2 linked regions of the Flavivirga eckloniae genome follow. The protein of the gene in region 2 interacts with the protein of the main gene of each other region in a pairwise test. Links are inferred from orthologs where the notes say so. Each region holds a gene or a part of one and is shown on either strand. Other genes may lie near its edges. The genes, in order: C1H87_RS05095 and recJ.

Evidence for each region.
Region 1: the proteins of recJ (region 2) and C1H87_RS05095 interact in binary tests that used the Escherichia coli proteins (3 or more experiments, as listed by UniProt). The link is inferred for Flavivirga eckloniae from one-to-one orthologs.

The regions. Positions count from the first base shown.
Region 1 is NZ_CP025791.1:1,252,546-1,264,696, reverse strand. The notes cover bases 9,175-12,151. They hold C1H87_RS05095 (type IA DNA topoisomerase), read left to right. Parts: upstream 9,175-9,495; coding sequence 9,496-11,808; downstream 11,809-12,151. Other genes in these bases: C1H87_RS05090 (pseudouridine synthase), read left to right, coding at 11,795-12,151; C1H87_RS05100 (hypothetical protein), read right to left, coding at 9,175-9,304. In the rest of the region: C1H87_RS05140 (sulfatase-like hydrolase/transferase), read right to left, coding at 1-1,453; C1H87_RS05135 (peptidylprolyl isomerase), read right to left, coding at 1,501-2,211; C1H87_RS05130 (NUDIX hydrolase), read left to right, coding at 2,216-2,857; C1H87_RS05125 (lysophospholipid acyltransferase family protein), read left to right, coding at 2,912-3,709; C1H87_RS05120 (fibrinogen-like YCDxxxxGGGW domain-containing protein), read right to left, coding at 3,992-5,155; C1H87_RS05115 (fibrinogen-like YCDxxxxGGGW domain-containing protein), read right to left, coding at 5,250-6,422; C1H87_RS05110 (fibrinogen-like YCDxxxxGGGW domain-containing protein), read right to left, coding at 6,472-7,632; C1H87_RS05105 (fibrinogen-like YCDxxxxGGGW domain-containing protein), read right to left, coding at 7,696-8,844; more of C1H87_RS05100, read right to left, coding at 8,954-9,174.
Region 2 is NZ_CP025791.1:3,124,492-3,136,548, reverse strand. Bases 9,001-11,883 are described here. They hold recJ (single-stranded-DNA-specific exonuclease RecJ), read right to left. Parts: upstream 11,347-11,883; coding sequence 9,655-11,346; downstream 9,001-9,654. Other genes in these bases: C1H87_RS12915 (carboxymuconolactone decarboxylase family protein), read left to right, coding at 11,874-11,883; C1H87_RS12920 (OsmC family protein), read right to left, coding at 11,392-11,814; C1H87_RS12930 (MFS transporter), read right to left, coding at 9,001-9,591. Also shown: C1H87_RS12980 (helix-turn-helix domain-containing protein), read left to right, coding at 1-823; C1H87_RS12975 (hypothetical protein), read left to right, coding at 931-1,497; C1H87_RS12970 (universal stress protein), read right to left, coding at 1,652-2,446; C1H87_RS12965 (MATE family efflux transporter), read left to right, coding at 2,543-3,886; C1H87_RS23450 (hypothetical protein), read left to right, coding at 3,917-4,087; C1H87_RS12960 (6-pyruvoyl trahydropterin synthase family protein), read left to right, coding at 4,195-4,650; C1H87_RS12955 (UDP-2,3-diacylglucosamine diphosphatase), read left to right, coding at 4,927-5,679; C1H87_RS12950 (hypothetical protein), read left to right, coding at 5,714-6,058; C1H87_RS12945 (hypothetical protein), read left to right, coding at 6,021-6,320; C1H87_RS12935 (T9SS type A sorting domain-containing protein), read left to right, coding at 7,274-8,173; more of C1H87_RS12930, read right to left, coding at 8,323-9,000; more of C1H87_RS12915, read left to right, coding at 11,884-12,057. UniProt on the Escherichia coli protein: Single-stranded-DNA-specific exonuclease.

The sequences.
Region 1 (12,151 bases), 1.9 Mb from region 2 along the record:
TAAGTAACTTATAGGCGTCTTCCTGTGTTTTGGTAAGTTCGTTTGTGTTTAAACCACTATAAAGTAAAACTCCAAAAAGACGTTCTTTAAAGAAATCGCCTTTTCGTTCCAATGGATCGGTTCTTAAATCGAAAAACCTACCATTAGGAAACTCTTCGGTAGGCGCGTAAAATTTAAAATCTTTATTAAAGGCATATTTTAATAATTCCGTTTCATTAGTATAAGGCGAATTGGCGTTGTACCAACTATAAATAACGTCGCGGTGCGATTGTTTTTGTTCTTTTAATGGTTTCCAAAAGCTAATACCGTCCAATTCATTTTTTCTAGGAATTTCTATTCCTGCTGCATCACAAATTGTTGGGAAAATATCGGTAAGGTCAACCAGTCCATTATATTGTTTACCACTTGGAAGTTGCTTTGGCTGATTAAGAATAAGAGGCACATGCGTACCATTATCTGCTGTTCCGCCTTTTCTGCCAGGATATACTTTATCATCAGGCCAAACATGCGTAAAAGACTCTTTAGTACCGTTATCGCCCATAACAATTACCAAGGTGTTTTCTCGTAAATTATGTTCGTCTAGTTTATCAATAACCTTTCCAATCAATTTATCCATATAGGAAACCATATCCGGGAAGTATCTTTGGTCATCTCCAGTATGTCCGTTTCTGTTATTGTTGGCTTCATCAAAATTATCGAACAAGCTGTTTGGTTTGGTGTCCGGAGTAGGTTTATGATCGTCGTGAACCAACAACATCGGGTAGTATAAGAAAAACGGTTTGTCTTTGTTTTTATCAATAAACTTTAAAGCATCTCTGTTGCAAATATCAGGACCATACCAACGTCTACCGGTTTCCGGGTCTAAATCGGTTCTGCCTTCATAATTCATTACTTGACCATTTACTACTAAATTCGGGTTGATAAAACGTTGCCCTTCCGTAAGTACATCAAAACAGGTAAACTCATCCCATCCAAATTCGTAAATATAATCCTTACCATGAATTTCTTTCGAGCCTCTGGTTTGTTTCCATTTTCCAAAAATTCCTGTAGCATAACCATTTTTTTGAAACAGATCACCAAAGGTTATATCGGATTTATGTTGGGATTTACAACGTAAAAAGTTTCTGGAATTGTGTTTTCCAGACATCAAGGCTATTCTGGTGGCTTCGCATAAAGGATAAGCATGTGCATTATTAAATAGAATACCTTCGTCTGCAAGTTTATCTATTTGCGGTGTGGCATATTCAACATTTTTAAACAAACCTCTATTAGATGAAACTCGATTAGCACCATAGGCAGAAACACCTAAGTGGCTTAAGTCGTCAATTAAAATAAGGACGACATTGGGTTTGTCCTTAGGCTCAATTTCAATTACAGTGGGCTCGTTTTTCGATTTGCAGGAGTTAAGTAGTAAAAATATACTCAAAAGCACTGCCCATTTTATTTTTAACATATATGAGTGGCGTTAGAAGATTTAGAGACTAAGTAGTCATAAACCTGTTATTTTATTATTTCAACCTTTCTAATATAAATATTTTTGTCTGGCCAGTCTCCATCATCGGTTTCAACAGCTGCAATTTTATCTACAACGTCCATACCTTTTATTACTTTACCAAAAATGGTATAGTCGCCATCTAAAAAATGGGCTCCACCTTTTTGCTGTACAATAAAAAACTCAAAAGGAGATGCTAATTTATAAGGGTTGTTAATTTCGCTACTTGGCATTGATATGACACCTCTATCATGTTTAAAACCGCGTTTTGTATCTGGAGGTAATAAGTACCTGCCAATATAAGTACGTTTTCTAGCAATTTTTTTATCATCACTATTACCGGCTTGTATCATAAAATTATTTATAACTCTGTAAAATTGAGTATTGTCAAAATACTTTTGCTTGGTTAAAAAGATAAAGTTGGAACGGTGAAATTTGGTTTCATTATAGAGTAAAATATCAATATTTCCAAAATCTGTGGTAATACGCACTTTATTTTCTTTGTGTTGTTTATCGTACTCCAGGAAGAATGCCATAGCATTTTTAGAATTCAGTTTAGGAAATTCTCTTTCCGGTTCTACAACTGTATCTTTTATAGCTTCTTTCTCCTTTTTCTGCTTTTTTGTTACCGTAGTTTCAGAAGTTGTTTTCTTTTTAGTTTTTTTATCTTCACAGTTTAGAAATAAAAAAAATAGACATAAAAGAAATAGAAGTCTCATAGATATGGATTTTGATAGATTCTTAAAATTAACCTCAAAAATAAAGAATATCCCTCTTCCAGCCGAATCGTCTCACTTTAAAATGGTTCCGCCTTTTAGAAGAGCACTTATGGAAGCGCAAAAGGAAGCGATTAAAAATGCCAAAAGAGCAGGGGTATTGGCATTGTTTTATCCAGACATAAATAAAGCGACAAAACTGGTTTTAATTTTAAGAAAAACTTATAATGGGGTACATTCGGCTCAGGTAGGCTTTCCAGGTGGGAAGCTGGAAAATCAAGATGACTCGATAGAGGCAGCTGCTGTAAGAGAGACCTTTGAAGAGGTTGGTGTGCCCATAAAGACTATTGAAGTTATTCGGGAATTATCTCAAGTTTATATCCCGCCTAGTAATTTCTATGTACAGCCTTTTTTGGGGATTACTAAGTATACACCAAGTTTTGTTAAACAAGAAGAAGAGGTAGAAGCTATTATTGAAATTGATTTACTGCATTTTTTAGATGATAGTATCTTGATAAGTAAAAAAGTATCGACCTCTTATAGTATTGAAGTAGAGGTTCCTGCATTTAAATTAAATGGTCATATTGTTTGGGGGGCTACAGCTATGATGTTAAGCGAAATTAAAGACTTGTTAAAACCATACATGTAATTCAATAGAATTGTTACATTTGCAAATTACCAACCAATCTTTGATGCTTGATTTATGGGATTGTTTAAAAGAAATCCATTCGGACATATATTATTTTTAAAAAAGTGGCTTATTAGAATTCTAGGGGCGTTAACTCATAGACGTTTTAGAGGGTTTAATGAATTACAAATAGAGGGTTCCGAAATTATTAAAACATTACCAGATACTAATGTATTATTTATTTCGAATCATCAGACCTATTTTGCCGATGTGGTATCTATGTTTCATGTTTTTAATGCTAGTTTAAGCGGACGTGTAGACTCAATAAAAAATGTTGGGTATTTGTGGAATCCTAAGTTGAATATTTACTATGTAGCGGCTAAGGAAACCATGAAGGCGGGATTGTTACCAAAAGTATTGGCTTATGTTGGTTCTGTAAGTATTGAACGTACTTGGAGATCTGAAGGACAGGATGTGAACAGGCAAGTTAAGATGAGCGATATTTCTAATATTGGTAAGGCATTAGACGATGGTTGGGTTATTACTTTTCCGCAAGGAACTACAACGCCTTTTAAACCTATAAGAAAAGGAACAGCACATATAATTAAGCGATATAAGCCTATTGTAGTGCCTATTGTTATTGATGGGTTTAGACGATCGTTCGATAAAAAAGGTTTACGTATTAAAAAGAAAAACATTTTACAGTCTTTTGAAATAAAAGCGCCTTTAGAGATCGACTACGATAACGAGACTACAGATGAGATCGTAAAAAGAATAGAGTATGCCATAGAGCAGCACCCTTCTTTCTTAAAAGTAATACCTCAAAAAGAACTGGAAGCTCTAGAAGAACTCAATAAAAAACGGGAGTGGTAAACAAGCTTTCAGTACACACAATTGCGAGAAGCTATTTTTTAGCAAGATAATCTATCGATTTTTAGACTTTTAATTGAATTTATAAATGCTGTTTATTTATAAGTAAATTATGTTTATTTATTAATAAATACAGATGTGTGTGGGATTCATCCCAGTATAACTTTTAAGACAGACTTAAAGTGCGATTCGCGATTATCATAAGTATAGGTAACCGCAATTTTGAGACACTATTAATGTGAATTCGTGTATTCGTGGCTCAAATTAAAGATGATATAGTAGATTTTATCTAATAAATAACTGTACTCTATCTGTTGTTGTATTATCAGCACGTATAGCAGTATATAAGGCTCCTATAGTATAATACGGGTCATATGAGGGATAGCCAAGGCTACCCATTAAATAAGATTGTCCGTAAGTGTCTTCGTCCCATTCAAGACCACCCCAGTTATTATCAGACATATCGGCATAAAACTCGGTATACCCTGGAACTGGATTTGAGGGAGATCTTCCACTTCTGGGGTCGAATGTTTGCGACCAATGGTTTGTTAAACCTAGCGAAGGGTAATGCAGTCTGAACTCGTAAGCAGCACCACTTTTTACCTCATCTAGTTTATTTAGTATTGAATATTTATTTGTTGTTAAACCTGGAGAGGCAATATTATGTTCTCGGGCTTCATTCTCGTTTGCCCAAAAGCCACTAAATCCAGATACAATGTGATTGAAAACAAGTGTCCATCCGCCGCCATTATTTGTCATATCACAATAACAATCATATGGCGAGTTGCCCCCAATGCCATCCGGATCAATCGTATATATACCATCGGTTTTGTAACCTCCATTAAAATACTCCAAGCAGTTTGCCAGATATCCGCTTGTTGCAGTAATATCTATATTACAGGTCGTGCCGCTTCCATTAAGACTTATGGTAAAGGTATCGGTTTGAGCAGCTAATGGCGTACCTGTACCTGTTAGAGTTATGGTGTGAACTCCTAAAGAAGCAAATGACCCTGAGGCAGAAAAGCTATATCCGTTAGCACTATTCGTAGTGATGTTATATGTATCGTAAGTATTAATCACTACATCTATAGTAATGGTGTTTGTTCCATTAAAAGGTGTGCCAACCATATAAGCACCATTAAGACTAATAGAGCCACAATCTAATTTATTTTGTGACACTGAACCAGCGCCTAAGCAATCGGACCAGGCTGCTCCGGTGTAAAATTGAAAACAATTGCTATCCATATTAAATATTAACAATCCTCTGGCGGGTGATGCTATGGCGTCTCTTTGAACTTCCGTCATTCTGGGAGGTAGAAATCCTTGCGTTGTAGAAGTTACATCTAAAATGGATGAAGCGTCAGGTGTCGTTGTTCCGATACCTACTTGACCGAAGCTGTAGTATATACTACAGCATAGCAGTAGTATAAAATAAGTGATTTTAGTCATTTCTGAAAAGGGGCTGTTTTCATTAAATTCATTGCAAAATTAGAGAATTAGTTGAAACTTTTTGTTTTTAAATATGTTAAAAATGCTACAAAAGTTATCTCATAAATAATTGAACATGACTGGTAGCTCTATCATTGGCAGGAATACCACTATCTGGATTAGTCCCGTCACTCCATACTGCATTGCTACCAATTGAATAGTACCAAAGGTCAATACTGTTAGCACTACCATCTAAATACGTCTTATTAGCAGACAGCTCCAGACCGCCCCATGACTTGGCAGTCATAGGTAAAGGCACATTAATTGCTTTATACCCCAGAACAGGATTTGTTCCAGAAGGACCACTTCTTGGGTCGAATGTTTGGGACCAATGGCTAGTTAATGCTAACAAAGGGTAATGCAACCTAAATTCGTAATCCGTTTTACTTTTAATTTCATTTAACTTACTTAATATTGAATATTTGTTAGTCGTTATGCCAGGAGAATTGATATTATGTTCATTAGCTTCGGTATCGTTTGCCCAATATCCACCAGCTATATTATGATTAAAAACAAGTGTCCAACCACCACCATTATTAGTCATATCGCAATAACAATCGTATGGAGCATTGGAACCTGGACCATCTGGATCGATCGTATATATACCATCTGTTGAATGTCCGTCATTTAAATATTCTAAGCAATTTGCAAGATATCCATCTCCTACGGTAATATTTAAATTACAGCTAAAATCTGTTCCTGTATGGTATATTGTAAAAGTGTCTTTTTGAGCTACCAGAGGTGTTCCAGAGGCCATTAATGTTACGGTTTTAACTCCCAAAGATGTAAACGTTCCTGAGGCAGAAAAGCTATAGCCATTAACGGTGTTTGTGGTTATGTTGTACGTGTCGTAAGAATTAACTAAAACATCTATAGTTATTGTATTTGAATTGGTTAGAGGGACACCGACAATATAGTTTCCGTTTGTACTAATGGAGTTGCAATCCAACTTATTTGTTTGAGATTCACTTAAACAACCAGACCAAGATGCGCCTTTGTAATATTGAAAGCATTTACTGCTTATGTTATATATAAACAACCCTTCTTCAGGGGAAGTTATGGCATCTCTTTGGGTTTGTGTCATTCTTGGAGGAAGAAGGCCTCTGGTTGTTGAACTAATCTCTAAAGCAGATGAGGCATCCGGATTTTTTGTTCCAATGCCCACCTGGCTGAAGCTGTAAAATATGCTGAAACACCATAATAGTGTAGTATAAGTTATTTTAATCATTTTAATAGGGCTTTCGTTATAATTTTATATGTTGATGAAACGCGTATAATTACCTGGTATATAATTGAACATAGTAAGTAAATTCATTGACACCAACGGCAAGACCCACCGCGGGGTCGGAGGCTCCAGGGTCGGGGCCGAAACTTCCTACAGCATAATGAAAAGAACCGGCACCGTCGATAGAACCATCTAAATATGCATGAGGTCCGGACAATTCTAACCCTCCAAACGAAGAATCGGTCATTTCTAAGGAAATACCTTGATAACCGGGTACTCCCGAGCCTGCCGGGTAACCTCCACGACTTCGGGGATCTGCTGTTTGTCTCCAATGGTTACGTTTATTCAAACGAGGGTAGTATAATAAGAATTCGTAATACCCTTGGCTTTTTAATTCATCTATTTTACTTAATATGGAATACTTGCTTGACGACCACTTGTCGACATTATGTTCATTAGCTTCAGTGGCATTTGCCCAATATCCGTCGGGAGAGAAATGGCTAAATACAAGTGTCCATCCACCACCGGCTACGGTCTGGTCACACCAACATTCGAAAGCAGGATTTCCACCTGAGCCGTCAGAGTCAAGCATATAAGAACCATTGGCTACAAATCCGTCATCGAAATACGCTTTGCAACTGGGTCTAAAGGTTGTTTGAATGTCTATATTACAAGTTTGGCCGGTTTCTGCGAAAGTTATGGTAAATGTATTGGTTCTAAGAGATCTAGACGTACCGGATCCGATTAGTGTTATGGTGTTAACTCCTAAGGATGCAAATGTTCCGGAAGCAGAGAAACTGTACCCATTAGCGCTATTTGTAGAGATATTGTAAGGACCAATTTCGTTAACCAATACATCTAGAGTAATTGTATGTGAGTTGTTTAACGGTTTTCTATGAATGTAATTTCCGTTTGCGCTTACAGAATTACAATCTAATTTGTTTTGAGTCTCTCCCAAACAACCTGACCATGCAGATCCTTTATAATATTGGAAACACTTAGCATCCAGATTGTAAATAAATAATCCTTCGGCCGGAGAAACGATAGCGTCTCTTTGGGCTTCTGTCATTCTTGGAGTTAGTAATCCTTGGGTTGAGGATGTCACATCTAAAATAGCAGATGTGCTTGGTGCTGTGGTACCAATGCCTACTTGAGCAAAGCTATAATGTACACACCAGCATAATATAATGGCGATATAAGTTAATTTTGTCATTTTAAAGAAGGGCATTTAATTATTTTTAAACTAAAGCGTTTGTAGTTGATGAAAAGCGGGTAATTACCTGATAAATAGTTGAACATGATTAGTAGATCTTCTAGGTCTATCAATCGGTAACCCTCCCCATGCTGGTTGAGTACTACCTATGGCATAATAAAAAGAGCCTACGCCATCTATACTACCGTCTAAATAAGTGCAACATGCAGAAGATTCTAACCCTCCCCAATTCTGTCCAGTCATTTGTACATTAATAGCTTTATAACCAGGTACTACACCGAATGGGTAGGGGCCGCTTCGGGGATCGGATGTTTGCGACCAATGGTTTGTTTGTCCTAGCGACGGATAATGCAATCGAAATTCATAATCAGCTTCGTTTTTTATTTCGTCTATTCTGTTTAATATCGAATACTTATTTGTTGTCAAGCCAGGACTCCCCATATTGTGGTTTTCAGCTTCGGTATTATTTGCCCAATAGCCTGCAACTATATTATGATTGAAAACAAGTGTCCAGCCCCCTCCAGCATTAGTCATATCACAATAGCAATCATAAGCAGGGTTGCCTCCAACACCATCGGGATCAATGGGATATATACCATCTGTTGTGAATCCGGCGTTAAGATAGGCTAAACAATTAGGCAAAGCTGTTACATCAATATCTACATTACAGGTATAACCAGTTCCTGTAAAACTTATAGTGAATGTATCTGTTTGGGTAGCTATAGGTGTACCAGAGCCTATTAGTGTTATAGTGTTAAGGCCCAAAGATGAGAATACTCCAGAAGCAGAAAAACTATATCCATTAACAGTATTTGTAGTTATGTTGTAGGTGTCATAAGAGTTAACTAAAACATCTATAGTTATGGTATTTACATTGGTTAAGGGCGTACCAAAAACATAAGTTCCATTTGCATTAACAGAGCTGCAATCCAAACTGTTTGTTCGAGATTCCCTTAAACAATTAGACCAGAATGGGCCTTTGTAATATTGAAAACATTTTCTGTCTGTATTATAAATAAACAATCCTTCTGCAGGAGAAACTATGGCGTTTCTTTGAATTTCTGTCATTCTGGGCATTAGTAAGCCTTGTGTTACAGAGTTAAGATCTAACATAGAAGAAGGGTCTGGGGTAGTAGTACCTATTCCTACCTGACCGAAACTATAATACATACTAAAAAGTAGGAGTATTATAAAATAAGTAGATTTTGTCATTTTTTGAAAAGGGGCTTTTTAATCAACTTGTTAGCTAATTAAGAAATTTATTAAAGTTTTTTATTTCCGTTACGTTGAAATGGTATCGGTTTGACCAGGTTTTATTTGATTAAAAAACCGTGACATCTACATTACAAGTTGAACTTGTTTCTGCAAGATTTATAGTAAATGCATCAATTTGAGAAACCAGAAGTGTGCTAGAACCTGCTTGGGTAATGGAGTTAAAACCTAATTTAGAAAAACATTTTCTGTCTGTATTATAAATAAACAACCCTTCTGCAGGAGAAACTATGGCGTTTCTTTGAATTTCTGTCATTCTAGGAGGAAAAAGACCTTGATTTGTCGAGCTAAGCTCTAAAATGGATGAAGTGTTTGGTTTAGTAGTTTCTATAACTACTTGACTGAAACTATGATATATGTTAAAACATATAAACATAGTATAATATGCAAATTTTATCATTTTGAAAAGGGGCATTTTTCATTAAACGTGTGGCGAATTTAGCGAATAAAATTGAAGTGTTATACTACAATTAAATAAAAACGATAAAATACCATAGTTTTAACGTATCGTTGATAACTACTAATAACTCCGCTTCAAAAATTTGTTCTAAATTTCTATTTTGCACTATAAATAAAATCAAAAAGTATTAAGTGAAAGTTTGTATTGCCGAAAAACCAAGTGTAGCACGAGAAATAGCCTCTGTTTTAGGAGCTAACACCAAACGTGATGGCTATTATGAAGGCAATGGTTATGCAATTACTTATACTTTTGGACATTTATGTACATTAAAGGAACCTAACGATTATAAACCCTATTGGAAAAGTTGGGATTTAAACAACTTGCCCATGTTGCCCGAAAAGTTTGAAACGAAAGTGGTTTCTAATTCGGGAATTCAAAAGCAGTTTAAGATTGTAAAGAGTTTATTTGATAAGGCAGATTTGGTTATAAACTGTGGGGATGCCGGTCAAGAAGGAGAATTGATTCAACGTTGGGTATTAAATGAAGCAAATTATAAAGGTGAAGTACAGCGTTTATGGATTTCTTCATTAACTACAGAAGCCATTAAAGAAGGTTTTGAAAACTTAAAACCAGCTTCAGATTACGATAATTTATACTACGCAGGGTTTTCCAGAGCTATTGGCGATTGGTTGTTGGGGATGAACGCGACCAGATTGTATACAGTAAAGCATGGCGGTTATAAGCAAGTACTATCTGTTGGTCGTGTACAAACACCAACATTGGCTATGGTGGTTAAGCGGTTTAAAGACATTGAGAATTTTAAACCCCAACCGTACTGGGAGCTGCAAACACTATACAGGGAAACACTTTTTAGTTACGAAGAAGGACGTTTTTTAAAAAAGGAAGATGGTGAAGCCTTGGCTAATAAAGTAAAGGAGAGTGATTTTGAAATTGAATCTATTACAAAGAAAAAAGGGAAGGAGTATGCGCCAAAGCTTTTCGATCTAACAGGTTTGCAAGTGTATTGCAATACCAAGTTTGGATTCTCGGCAGATGAAACACTTAAAATCGTTCAGAGGCTTTACGAACAAAAAGCAGTTACATATCCTAGAGTAGATACTACATTTTTGCCCACAGATATTTATCCTAAAGTAGCTGGTATTCTTCAAAAGTTAACCAACTATTCAATACTAACCGAACCGCTTTTAGGTAAGAAAATAAAAAAGTCGGCTAAAGTTTTTAACGATAAAAAAGTAACCGATCACCATGCTATTATTCCAACTGGGGTTCAGATTAATTTGCAATACAATCAGAAGCAGGTTTACGACATTATAGTAAGGCGTTTTATAGCAGTTTTTTACGATGATTGTTTGGTGGCTAATACCAATGTTGTAGGTAAGGCTGCCGATGTATCTTTTAAAACCACGGGCAAAGAAATTTTAGAGAAGGGATGGCGTGTCGTTTTTGAGAATCCCAATGCTAAAGAAAAGGAGATGGGGGTACTGCCTACTTTTGAAAAAGGGGAAAGAGGACCGCATGAACCTACGTTTTTAGAAAAGGAAACCAAACCGCCAAAACAATATACAGAAGCCTCCTTGTTACGAGCTATGGAAACTGCAGGAAAGCAAGTAGATGATGAAGACATGCGCGAGTTGATGAAGGAAAATGGTATTGGAAGACCATCTACCCGAGCTAATATTATTGAAACACTTTTTAAAAGAAAGTATATAAAACGTAATAAAAAACAGGTATTGCCTACCGTTACGGGAATTCAGCTTATCGACACCATTCAAAACGATTTATTAAAATCGGCAGAACTAACAGGATCTTGGGAAAAACAGCTTAAGGATATAGAAAAAGGTGCTTTTAGTGCAGGGGCATTTATAAAGAACATGAAACGTATGGTAGATGCTTTGGTGTATGAGGTGAGAAGTGAAGCCAAGCGCGCCAATATATCTTATGCTGAAACGGTTAAAAATAGAGAAGTCAAGGCTGTTAAGAAAAAATCGGCTGGTATTACAGCAGAAGCCTGTCCTAAATGTAAACAAGGACATATTCTAAAAGGAAAAAAAGCATATGGTTGCAGTGCTTATAAAACAGGTTGTAATTTTGTAATGCCTTTTTCCTATGCTAATAAAAAGGTTTCTGAAAAGCAGTTTATCAGGTTGCTCCAAAAAGGGTCTACCGTTAATTTAAAAGGGTTTAAAACAGATTCTGGCCCAATGGAAGGTTTGTTGCGTTTTGATGAGGCATTCAATTTAAAATTAGAGCCTAAAAAGGCCTCAGCGTCTGCGGACAATACAGGCAAGAACGCAAAATCTGACGAATTGATGTGTCCGAAATGTAAAAAAGGAACTGTTATAAAAGGAGGAAGCGCTTATGGGTGTAGTGCATACAAATCGGGATGCGATTTTAAAGTGGCTTTCGATGTTGTAAGAGCTAAAATAAATGGGCAAAAACCAACTAAAGAACTTGTTTATAGTATTTTGAATGGAAGCATCTAAAAGTAAGCATCGGCATTTCGTAATCTACAAACCGTACGGTTATTTGAGTCAGTTTATAAGCCATGACTCAAAACAACAATCGAAAAAGTTTTTGGGATTACTGCATGATTTTCCAGAAGGCACTATGGCGATTGGTAGGCTGGATGAAAAGTCGGAAGGCGTATTGTTGCTTACTACCGATGGTAAAACGAGTGATCATGTTAACAGCGGAAAGGTTGAAAAGGAATATTATGCACAGGTAGATGGCGATATTTCGGAAGAAGCGATCCAACAATTAAAAACAGGTTTAGAAATTGGTTTCGAAGGTGAAAAGTATCTTACAAAGCCTTGCAAAGCTCATAGA
Region 2 (12,057 bases):
TCTTCTATTCGCTGTTTGTATTACGATTCCAACCATTTTGTTCAATACATTTCAGGTAAAAGCCCTTGCGTATACACATACAGATTTCATATCTAAACTTATACGAATAGAAAACTTATACTTCTTACTATACATCTTTATTTCATTACAATCGTTATCTAAATATAAACGATTAACAAAATTTAAATATTCAAACCTATCTAAATATGATTTTAATTGGATTAAAATGATGTTAGTTGGGGCATTTTGTATTATGCTTGTCGATTTGGGGTTTAAAGTGTATAAAACTTTTTATGGTCATTTTAACTGGAATACAGACTATTTTTCTGTATTAACAATGATTATTCTAGTTTCTTATTTGGGATATTACGGTGTAAACCAATCTAAAGTGCTTATTCCTGATTTTTTACTTAAAGACAACAACGATGGGTATATTACTCCTAAAGAAAAAAGTAATGTGCTATCTGATGCAAATAAAGAGGCATTCGAAACTCTTAAAAACAGATTGGAAACTATTTTGAAAACAGATAAGCCTTATCTGGATGAAGATTTAACATTAGGTAAATTATCGGAAAAACTCTCTACAACAGATAAAAAGCTCTCTACCATGTTAAATCAATATATGAACATTAGTTTCTATGATTTAATTAATAAACATCGGATAGAAGCAGTTATAGAAAAAATGCCCTTAGATGCTTATAAAAACTATAATATCTTCGGAATTGCATGCGAATGTGGTTTTAAATCCAGAACTAGTTTTAATAGAATATTTAAACGAGAAACTGGTTTATCTCCTTCAGATTATAAGGCGACTATCTTTTAAGTCTTACTTCAATTTTAACATATTATAACGTACCAATGCTTCCTTTGGTCAACCCGAGAGGTTATAAATTCATTGTTTTGTCATTAAATTAATAAATACAAAATATCATGAAAAAAACCTTTATGACATTAATGTTTTTCGGATTTGCTTTAGTAGTAAAATCGCAAAACGCAAGTGTGGAAAAATCAACTTTTGGAATCCAAACAGGGTTTGCTGGAATTTGGGCTTACAATGAATTAAAACTTGCTAATCAACTTGCATTACGAACCGAAATAGGACTCGACGCATACGATAATGACGATTATTATCCAGAAACAGGCTTTTTACTAACTACAGGAATAACTATAGAACCTCGTTGGTACTATAATTTGAATAAACGGGAAAGCCAATCCAAACAAATAAACGGAAATAGTGGTGATTTTTTCTCACTTAAAACAAGCTTTCACCATAATGATTTACTAATAAAGTTTGGAAATGATAAAGACACCAGCATGGTAAATAACCTATCTATAATTCCAACTTGGGGTATTAGAAGAAACTTAGGAAATCATTTCAATTATGAAACAGGTTTAGGAGTTGGGTACATTCACCATTATGCCAAAGATGCCGGTTTTTCTAAAGATAAAGGAGAAATGGCTATAAACTTACATTTGCGTATCGGGTATCGATTCTAATAAAACAACAACATGAATACATACCTATTGGGCATAATTAATGGTTTAATTTAAGCCGTAATGCGCAATAGGTATTATAGAATAACGTATTCGTGAAAAATTTTAAAGAGAATAAATACACATAAAAACGACCTAACCAAAGGGTTCCCTGTAATTATTTCAACCCTCTTAAAACCAAAACAGGTAATGAACTTGAAAATTCTTTTTTCAAAATAACGTTCTTTTCCCATTTTTTAACAAAAAATCCTCTTTTGCGCCTAACTACGCATAGCATATCTGGGTTATGAGATTGAAAATGCTCCAAAACGCCTTGATAAGTAGTCGCATTTTTTGTCTTGGTTATTTTATCTACATGATCTAAAAGCTGACTTTCTACAACAAAATCACCTTCTTTAAAGTAAGGTGTTTTAACCAATAAGAGGTTCACAATAGACTTGAAATTATTTTTGATGCTTAATAAAGGCACCAGTGCATCGCTCTTTTTTATTATAGCAGATTTAATTGCGAACAGAATATTTTCAATGGGTTTAAATGTGTATCCTTCAGGAACAATTAATGCAGGTATCTCGGTTTGCTTTATAATTTTTCCCGAAGTTTTACCCAAAAACACCTCATCCCTAATAGAGTTTGTTCTAGGTTCTACAAGAATTAAGTCAATATCGGCTTTTTTACAGGCTAGCTCTAGTGTATCTACTAACTTTCCTTTTAAGGTCTTTATAACAACCTCAACATCTTTAGTATCAATTTTAGAAACTAAATTATCCATAAAAGCTTTGCTTTCCCGTTCAATGATATGGTCTACTTTAATCATAGTTCCTGCTTTAGTATAAACATTATATACCTGTACAATAAACAATTTCGCACCAAAAGCCTTGGCAAAATCTACTGCGTATTGTAAATGACTTAAAGCGTTTTTGGATGACCCCACAGGAACTAAAATATTCTTCATAATAAATGTAGTTTACAAACTATTTTTAACGATTTTTATACAAAAATATAACAATTATAACGATTTCGTAAAGGAACATATTTCAATATTAGTTATATGCCTGATAAAAAAACAGATATAAGTCTAAAACATATAAACAGGTTAGCCATACCGGCATTAATTTCAGGCATTTCAGAACCCATTTTATCATTAACAGACGCTGCGATAGTCGGAAACATAAACTTAAATGCTACAGAATCTTTGGCAGCAGTTGGTATCGTTACAACCTTTTTATCCATGCTTATTTGGGTATTAGGACAAACACGAAGTGCTATATCGTCTATTGTATCGCAATATGTTGGTGCAAACCAACTCGATAAAATAAAAAACCTACCAGCGCAAGCTATTTTTATAATTACATCATTAAGCGTGTTAATTATTATAAGCACTTTCCCTTTTGCGAAAAGTATTTTTAAACTATACAACGCCTCAGACCTTATCTTGGAATACAGTGTTGATTATTACAAAATCCGCGTTTTCGGATTTCCATTTACACTGTTTACCATTGCCGTTTTTGGCGCTTTTCGAGGTTTACAAAACACCTATTACCCAATGTTAATTGCTATTATAGGAGCATCGGCTAATATTGTACTAGATTTTATTCTAGTTTACGGTATTACTGGTGTTATTCCGGCTATGAATATAAAGGGGGCAGCATATGCTAGTGTGATAGCCCAATTAATAATGGCTGCTTTTTCAACCTATTACTTGCTTAAAAAAACACCAATCCCTTTAAAAATAAGCTTTCCTTTTAACAAAGAGATTAATCGCTTTGCATTAATGATTCTTAATCTTTTTGTTAGAACTATAGCACTAAACGTAACACTGTATTACGCTAGTGCTTTCGCTACAAGTTACGGAGCAGCATACATAGCAGCTTATACAATTGCCATTAACCTGTGGTTTCTTGGTGCTTTTATAGTAGATGGTTATTCCAGTGCTGGAAATATACTTTCTGGTAAACTTTTAGGTGCCAAACAATACAAAACACTTGTACTACTAAGTAATAGGTTAATAAAATACGGTATTATTATCGGGATAATAATTGCCGTATTAGGCGGGTTATTATACTATCCTTTAGGAACAATATTTACCAACGACCCCGAAGTACTTAAGAAGTTTTATAGCATATTCTGGATCGTTTTAGCCATGCAGCCCTTATGTGCTTTAGCTTTTATTTTCGATGGCATTTTTAAAGGTCTGGGCAGAATGAAGGTTTTACGAAATATATTATTAATAGCCACATTTTTAGTATTTGTTCCTATTCTGTTCTGGTTAGATTATCTCGACTATAAACTGTACGCCATTTTTATAGCTCTAACGCTTTGGATTATTGCAAGGGGGTTTCCGTTAATCATAAAATTCAGGAAAATATTTATTCCGCTTTCCCAAAACAGTTAACTTTGCAGCATATACAGTATAAAAGCAAATATGTTATTACTAACACTCTCTCTTCAACAAATTAACATAGAAGAAAAAATACAAAATGCCCCCAATAAAGGTTACGAAATAGGTGTTTTTATTGGTTCCATGTTACCTTTTGTTGTTTTGGTGTTGATTGCATATTTAATTTATAGATACAACCAAAAGAAGAATCAATAAAGAATAATTATGAATATCATGTCATTTTTAAGCGGAAACGGATTATTTCTGTTGCTAGCTTTAGTTTTAATAATTGTTTATCTTGTAAATAGAAGAAAAAGAAGATAATGGACAACAACATTCGTATTACAAAACAATTTTCTTTCGAAACTGGTCATGCACTTTACGGATACGATGGTAAATGCAAGAATGTGCACGGGCACAGTTACAAGTTATCTGTAACAGTTATAGGAAAACCCATTACAGACAATACCAATGTAAAATTTGGAATGGTTATCGATTTTGGTGATTTAAAAAAAATCGTAAAAGAAGAGATCGTTTATGTATTTGATCATGCCACCGTTTTTAACAAAAATACGCCACACGTAGAACTTGCTAAAGAACTGGAAAATAGAGGACATAATGTCCTATTGGTAGATTATCAACCTACTAGTGAGATGATGGTTATCGATTTTTCAAAAAAAATAAAGAGCCGTTTGCCAGAGCATATTTCATTACACTCTTTAAAACTTCAGGAAACTGACTCCTCTTTTGCAGAGTGGTATGCTTCTGATAATGTTTAGTTGTATTCAGTGTTCAGTGTTCAGTGTTCAGTGTTCAGTGTTCAGTGTTCAGTGTTCAGTGTTCAGTGTTCAGTGTTCAGTGTTCAAGGTTTAAAAATTGGTGTGAATTCTCGAATATTGGTGTCAAAAAAACTAAAAACCAACAAGCTTAACTTCAGCTGAAATTTAAAGCTATCAAGAATATAAGCCCCGTCTTAATAAAACAAACTTCGACTACGCTCGGCACAAGAGTTCAACATAAATCGCAGGAATTTATATTATATTTACAGCATGCAAATTCAAATTCCAGAAGGAAAAAAAATATACTTTGCTTCCGATAATCATTTAGGAGCACCTACCAGAGAAGCCTCTCTCCCTCGCGAAAAAAAGTTTGTAGCCTGGTTAGATGAAGTAAAACAAGATGCTGCAGCTATTTTTCTTTTAGGTGATTTATTCGACTTCTGGATGGACTATAAAAAAGTAGTTCCAAAAGGCTTTACAAGAACATTAGGTAAACTAGCAGAAATCTCAGATTCGGGCATCCCAATTTATTATTTTGTTGGTAACCACGATTTATGGATGAATGGTTATTTTGAAGAAGAACTTAACATTCCCGTTTATCACAAACCTCAAGAATTCACCTTTAATGATAAAACGTTTTTTATAGGTCATGGTGATGGTTTAGGTCCTGGAGACAAGGGCTATAAACGTATGAAAAAGGTCTTTACAAATTCCTTCTGTAAATGGTTGTTTAGATGGTTGCATCCTGACTTAGGGGTAAAAATGGCGCAATATTTATCGGTAAAAAACAAACTTATTTCTGGCGAAGAAGACGCTAAGTTTTTAGGCGAAGACAATGAATGGTTGGTACAATATTGCAAAAGAAAATTAGAAGGCAAACACCGCGACTATTTTGTATTTGGACATCGCCATTTACCATTAGATATAGACCTTAAGAATAATTCAAAATATATTAATCTTGGTGATTGGATAAAGTATTACACCTATGGTGTTTTTGATGGCGAAACTTTTGAGCTTAAGGAATATTAATATTTTCCCAGATGATTTTTAAGCCCTAAATTAAATGAAAACGACAAGACCATTAACAAGTTTTAAAAAAGTCGAAAAAAGATTCGCCTTAGTTATAATAAGTGGATTACTTATTCTATTTCATTCAAAAACTTTTTCCCAGGAGCAACCAAAGAGTATTTATGAAGTGATAATTGGTTTAACCAATGAAGAGGAAAAACCACCCTTATTTTTAATAAATACCCAGGAAGTTTCTAAAGGCCTAATAAAAATGTTAGATTCTGCAGCTATAACATATGTAAGAGCTTTAGGACCAAAAAAATCTTTAGAAAAATATGGGGGAAAAGGTAAAAATGGTGCTATTGAAAATTTCTATAAAACAACACGGAAAATTTACTGAAAAACGTCTGGAAACTGAAGTAAAACATACAACTCTTAGGTCTTTTTTAAAAAGTACAAAAAACTTTTATGCTACTCCAAATGCATATAAAACTCTTATTGTAATTAATGGAAAAGAATGTAATGAAAAAGCACTAGACACGATAGTGCTATCTGATGTTGCTCTAATATCATTTAGGGAAAATGGGCGAAAAGAAGTAGCAAAGTATGGCGAGAAAGGTAAAAACGGAGTTATATTTATTAAGACTAAAAATATAAAGTAAGATCTTCTAGTCCATTTGCTAAACTTATATCAAAATATAACGATCATTTATTTGTAATCGATGGTTATGTTTCTACCAAAGATAAGGTTAAAAATATAAACCCAAACAATATTAAATCTATTGACATCCTGAAAGAATCTGCCGCTACAAACGTTTATGACTCAAGAGGGGAAAATGGAGCGATCTTATTTACTTTAAGGTGAATCTTGCTTAAGAATTCAAGGTGTTCCTCCCTTTTAAAAAGGGAGGTGGATCCCGATGTAATCGGGATTCGGAGGGTTATATTTGTTTGTTATTTTTAATAAAACTCCTCTTTCTTCCTATTTTTATCAAAATCGAAATTCATTTCTCGGCTTTAATTTAAAGAGGAGAGCACTGTGACAGTAAAAAATAGTTCTGAAACAAGTCTGGGACACACAACAACATAAATTCTTTTATCCAAGATTCACGTCACTTTAAAAAAACATTATCTAAAAAAACGACCAAGAACCAGCTTATCATTCTTCATTCTCGTGCGCCTCAATATCTTTTGTTAAATCTAACCTTCTAAAGGATGACGATACCAGATGAAAGTGCTTCATACATAGCTTCAAGACCTTAAGAAATCTGAAAAATCATTTTATAGTGCTATAACATTTTAACAAAGAATGATCTGAGAAGCTAAAAGCTTTTTGATAGACGTAAGAATAAAAACCATTTACCATCTCTTTTTTTAATACACAGTAAAACGAATTCGTAAGGTTACTCGTAACAGACTATGCTAATATTACCTAAAAAACAAATAAATAACAGTTTTATGTAAATATTCATATACAATATATCAAAATTCATATATTTTATTTCTTATTGAAAACTATATTTGTATATACACGGCTAATAATCAATTATTTACAACAACTTCATTAAATGAGGATTTTTAGCCACTAATTTAAACTAAATAAAAATCAAAATTTATGAAGACAAAAAACTACTTTTTAGGACTAACTGCCCTTTTAGCAGTAACAACAATCAATGCTCAATCTTTTGGTGTAGATATCACTCTCGCAGAAAGTGCGGGGGTATATGCTTCATTAGGTGGCACAACTGCAAGTCCAGGTTTTAATGTACCGGCAAATGCAACTGCTGTTGTCCCTTCTGCAACGGCAGGAACAACAAGCGACGTAACATTCACAATGGTAGAGGGAGGCCCAACTAGAGATAGGGCTGGTTCCTTATCAGATGTACTAAGGGATTTTGTTTTTGGCTCTGCTACACTTACTGTACAAATCAGCGGTCTTGATGACAATACAGAATACACCATTGAGAGTTTTCATCTTGAAGGATTGGAGTTATACCCAGCAAGAATGTCTGTAGAGTTGAGAGAAGTTGGAGGCGGAGTCGTTGGCGCAGCTCAAATTATAGATAACAACCCACCTTCTCCAACTGATGCTGATGACATTAACAAAACAGGATGGGTATTTACTACTGGAGTAGGTAAAGACTATGAAATCGTATCTACTTGGTTAGCAAACCTTCAGGATGACCCACCAGGAGGTGTCACAGGAGGGCCTCAAACAAGAAATCGTTTTAATGGTGTTTTAGTCTCTACGGGTAATGTATTGAGTACTTCTAATATTGGTGAAGTTAAGAAATTTAACGTATCTCCAAATCCTTTTCAAGAGTCATTTAATTTAAATACTAGCTCTCAATCATCGTATACAAAAGCAATTATATATGATTCTATTGGGCGTGAAGTAAATAGTATTGATGCTAATGAATCTGAAATAACAGTAAATGGGCCTTCAGGAATTTATTTCTTAGTTCTTTACAATCAAGGTAATGTGATAGCAACAAAAAAATTACTGAAAAAATAATTTTTCAGTAATTGACTTTGACTTGTCAACTAAATGAATTTGTAATATTTATTATTACAAATTCATTTTTTTTGCTAATAAGCACTTGTTTTAAGACTATTAAACTCGTAAATATTAAAAGATACTTGCCAAATAAAAGCGCTTGTTAACTATTCGTCATTCTCATGCGCCTCAATATCCTTTGTTAAATCTAATTTTCTAAACGACGGCGATACTAACCCTGTGGTTATAACAGTTAGCAGCGTCATTGTACCTCCAAAAACAACTGCTACAACCGTTCCCATATACTTAGCGGTTATACCACTTTCAAAAGCACCCAACTCGTTAGAAGATCCAACAAACATAGAATTTACAGACGATACACGTCCGCGCATATTATCAGGTGTTTTAATTTGTAAAATAGTTTGTCTAATCACCATAGAAACACCATCTGTCATTCCACTAAAAAATAATGCCAGTAGCGAAATCCAGAAAACAGACGATAACCCAAAGACTATAATACAAACACCAAACCCAAAAATAGCAGCTAGTAATTTCATCCCAGCATTTTTACTTATTGGTATATATGCTGTAACCAACATGGTTAAAAAAGCACCGACAGCAGGGGCAGCGCGTAATACACCAAACCCTTCACTTCCTACCTTTAAAATATCTTGAGCGAAAACAGGCAATAAAGCTATGGCTCCACCAAATAAAACAGCGACCATATCTAAAGTCATAGCACCTAAAATAGCCTTTGTTTTAAATACAAAACGAACTCCCTCTTTTAAACTTTGTATTACAGGCTCCCCAATTTTAGGATTTAAAATAGGTTTCCGTTTTATCTGAAATAAAATAAATAAAGACAGTAAAACCAGCCCAAAAATGATGCATAACGACCAATGCACACCAATCCAACCAATAGAAAGTCCTCCAAAAGCTGGTCCTAAAACACCTGCCATTTGCCAAGTAGAACTATTCCAGGTAGCCGCATTCGGGTATATTTTTTTAGGCACGATCAACGCCACTAAAGAAAAAATGGTGGGTCCGAAAAAGGAACGTAAAAAACCACCAAAAAACACCAAGCCATAAATAGAGTAGAGTATTGTTTTAGTAGTCCAACCTTCAACAACGACATCCCAGGTTAACAAAAACAGCCCTAAACTAATTAGTGAAAAAGCAGCAATGCATGTAGCTAGCAAGTTTCGTTTTTCTTTTTGGTCTACAATATGTCCTGCAAATAACGCCATGGTAAATGCCGGAATTATTTCCATTAAACCAATAATTCCAAGAGACAAAGGGTCTTTGGTTAAGGTATATACTTGCCATTCAATAACAATAAATTGCATAGACCAGCCAAATACCAATACAAACCGAACTAATAAAAAAATATTGAACTCTCTAATTCTTAAAGCCGCATAGGGGTCTTTTTTCGCCATTAAAATTTAATTTTTACTAGTCTAAGAATAGCAATTGTTTTATTTTAGTTATTATCAATAAATCTATTCCTTAATATCTTTTAACTTAAGCTGCAACGATACATTTCCTTGCCACTCATTTTCATCTATAGAATAAACTGCTCTAAATGGTTTTTTATCAGAAATCAAATCAAGCTTATCGCCCATATTAAAACCAATACAGACAATATTATTCGCTCCAGATTGTGTTGCCGTTAATCTTAAATGGGTTTTATCTGCTCCCACACATTTGCCATAACCTGTATCCGTTAAGTTTTCGGTCATAAAAACAGGAGCCATATTATTAGGCCCGAATGGGGCGAACTGTTTTAAAACCCTATAAAACTTTGGCGTAATATGATTCAAATCTATTTGAACATCAGCTTGTATCTCTGGAGTCAACAGATCTTTAGCTATTGTTTTAGCAACAACATCTTCAAAAGCTTGTTTAAAAGCTTCGTAGTTCTCTTTTTTTAAAGTTAATCCAGCTGCATATTTATGTCCTCCAAACTGTTCAATATGCTCACTACAAGCTCCTAAAGCATTATAAATATCGAAACCTTTAACCGAGCGTGCTGAAGCTGCCAACTTATCGCCACTTTTTGTAAATACCAAAGTAGGTCTGTAATACGTTTCGGTTAATCTAGAAGCCACAATACCAATAACGCCTTTATGCCAAGTTTCATGGTAAACAACAGTAGTAAAGCGTTTCTGTTCTTCTTGTTCTTCAATTTGCTTAAGAGCTTCTTCTGTAACTTGTTTATCTGTTTCACGTCTGTCCTCATTATAATTATTAATTTCAGAAGCATGTTGCGCAGCCAAACCTTCATCATCTTCAGTTAATAAAGTCACTGCATAATTACCATGTTTCATACGTCCGGCGGCATTTATTCTAGGTGCTACAATAAAAACCACATCGGTAATAGTAAATTCTGTTTTTTCAACCTGGTTTAAAATAGCTTTAATACCAGATCGCGGATTGGTATTAATAACCATAAGTCCAAAATAAGCCAATACCCTGTTTTCTCCTGTTATAGGAACAATATCTGCTCCAATCGCAGTAGCTACCAGATCTAAATACTGTGTTAAATCATCTACCGTTTTTCCTTCCTTTTGTGCTAAGGCCTGTATTAATTTAAAACCGACACCACAACCACATAATTCCTTATACGGATAGTTGCAATCTTCCCGCTTGGGGTCTAGAACAGCTGCTGCGTTAGGAATTTCATCTCCAGGCCTATGATGATCACAAATAATAAAATCGATACCTTTCTCTTTAGCAAAGGCTACTTTTTCAACCGATTTAATCCCACAATCCAGAGCTATAATAAGCGTAAAGTCATTTTCTAAAGCAAAATTAATGCCCTTGTAGGATATTCCATAACCCTCATCATACCTATTTGGAATATACGTATGTATTAAATTGTATCGTGTTTCCAGATACTTAGACATTAAAGCAACCGAGGTTGTTCCATCTACATCATAATCGCCATAAACCAAAATATTTTCATTATTAGCCATTGCCTGTTCAATACGAGCAACTGCTTTATCCATATCTTTCATTAAATATGGATCGTGCAAATCGTCTAAGCTCGGTCTAAAAAAAACTTTAGCCTGATCGTACGTTTCAATACCCCGTTGTAATAAGAGCGTTGCTAATACCGAATCTACTTGAAGTGCTTTTTGTAACGCCTCTATTTTAGACGGTTCTGGTTTTGGTTTTAATGTCCAACGCATGGGTTGATCTAAATTTTATGGTTTAAAAGTTATACAGAACAACTTTTATTTTTTATGAAAATGAGTTTCTATAACTATTTCTGAAAATTGTCTGAACATTTCCATAACACCACAATACTTTTCTATAGATAGATCAACAGCTTTTTGAAGTTTCTTTTCACTTAAATTTGAGCCATAAAAATGAAAATGCATGGCTACTTTATCATAATACTTCGGGTGCTCTTCGGTTAAGTTGGCATCAATATCTATTTTAAAACTATCTACCTCCAATTTCATTTTCTTGATTAATGACGCAACATCCAAACCAGAACAACCTGCTAAAGCAGATAACATCAAGGCTTTAGGACGATATCCTTCACTCTTTCCTCCGTTTTCCTCTCCTGCATCAATAAACAAATTATGCCCAGACGGATTGGTACTTTCAAACTTCATGTCTCCCAACCAAGTTGTTGTAATATGATTTGTCATTTTTAATAAATTATTTTTTGTTTCTTGTAGTTTCAAAAATACTATTAAAAAATAAAAATATGCCTTTAGTAACACCTTTATCTGCGGATCATGACACTGAAACAAAAAAACTTGCAGAATTCTTTAATGAAACACTGGGATTTTGCCCTAACTCTGTGCTCACCATGCAGCATCGTCCAGCAATTAGCAAAGCGTTTATCAATCTAAATAAAGCCGTAATGGCCAACGAAGGTCGTGTAACCT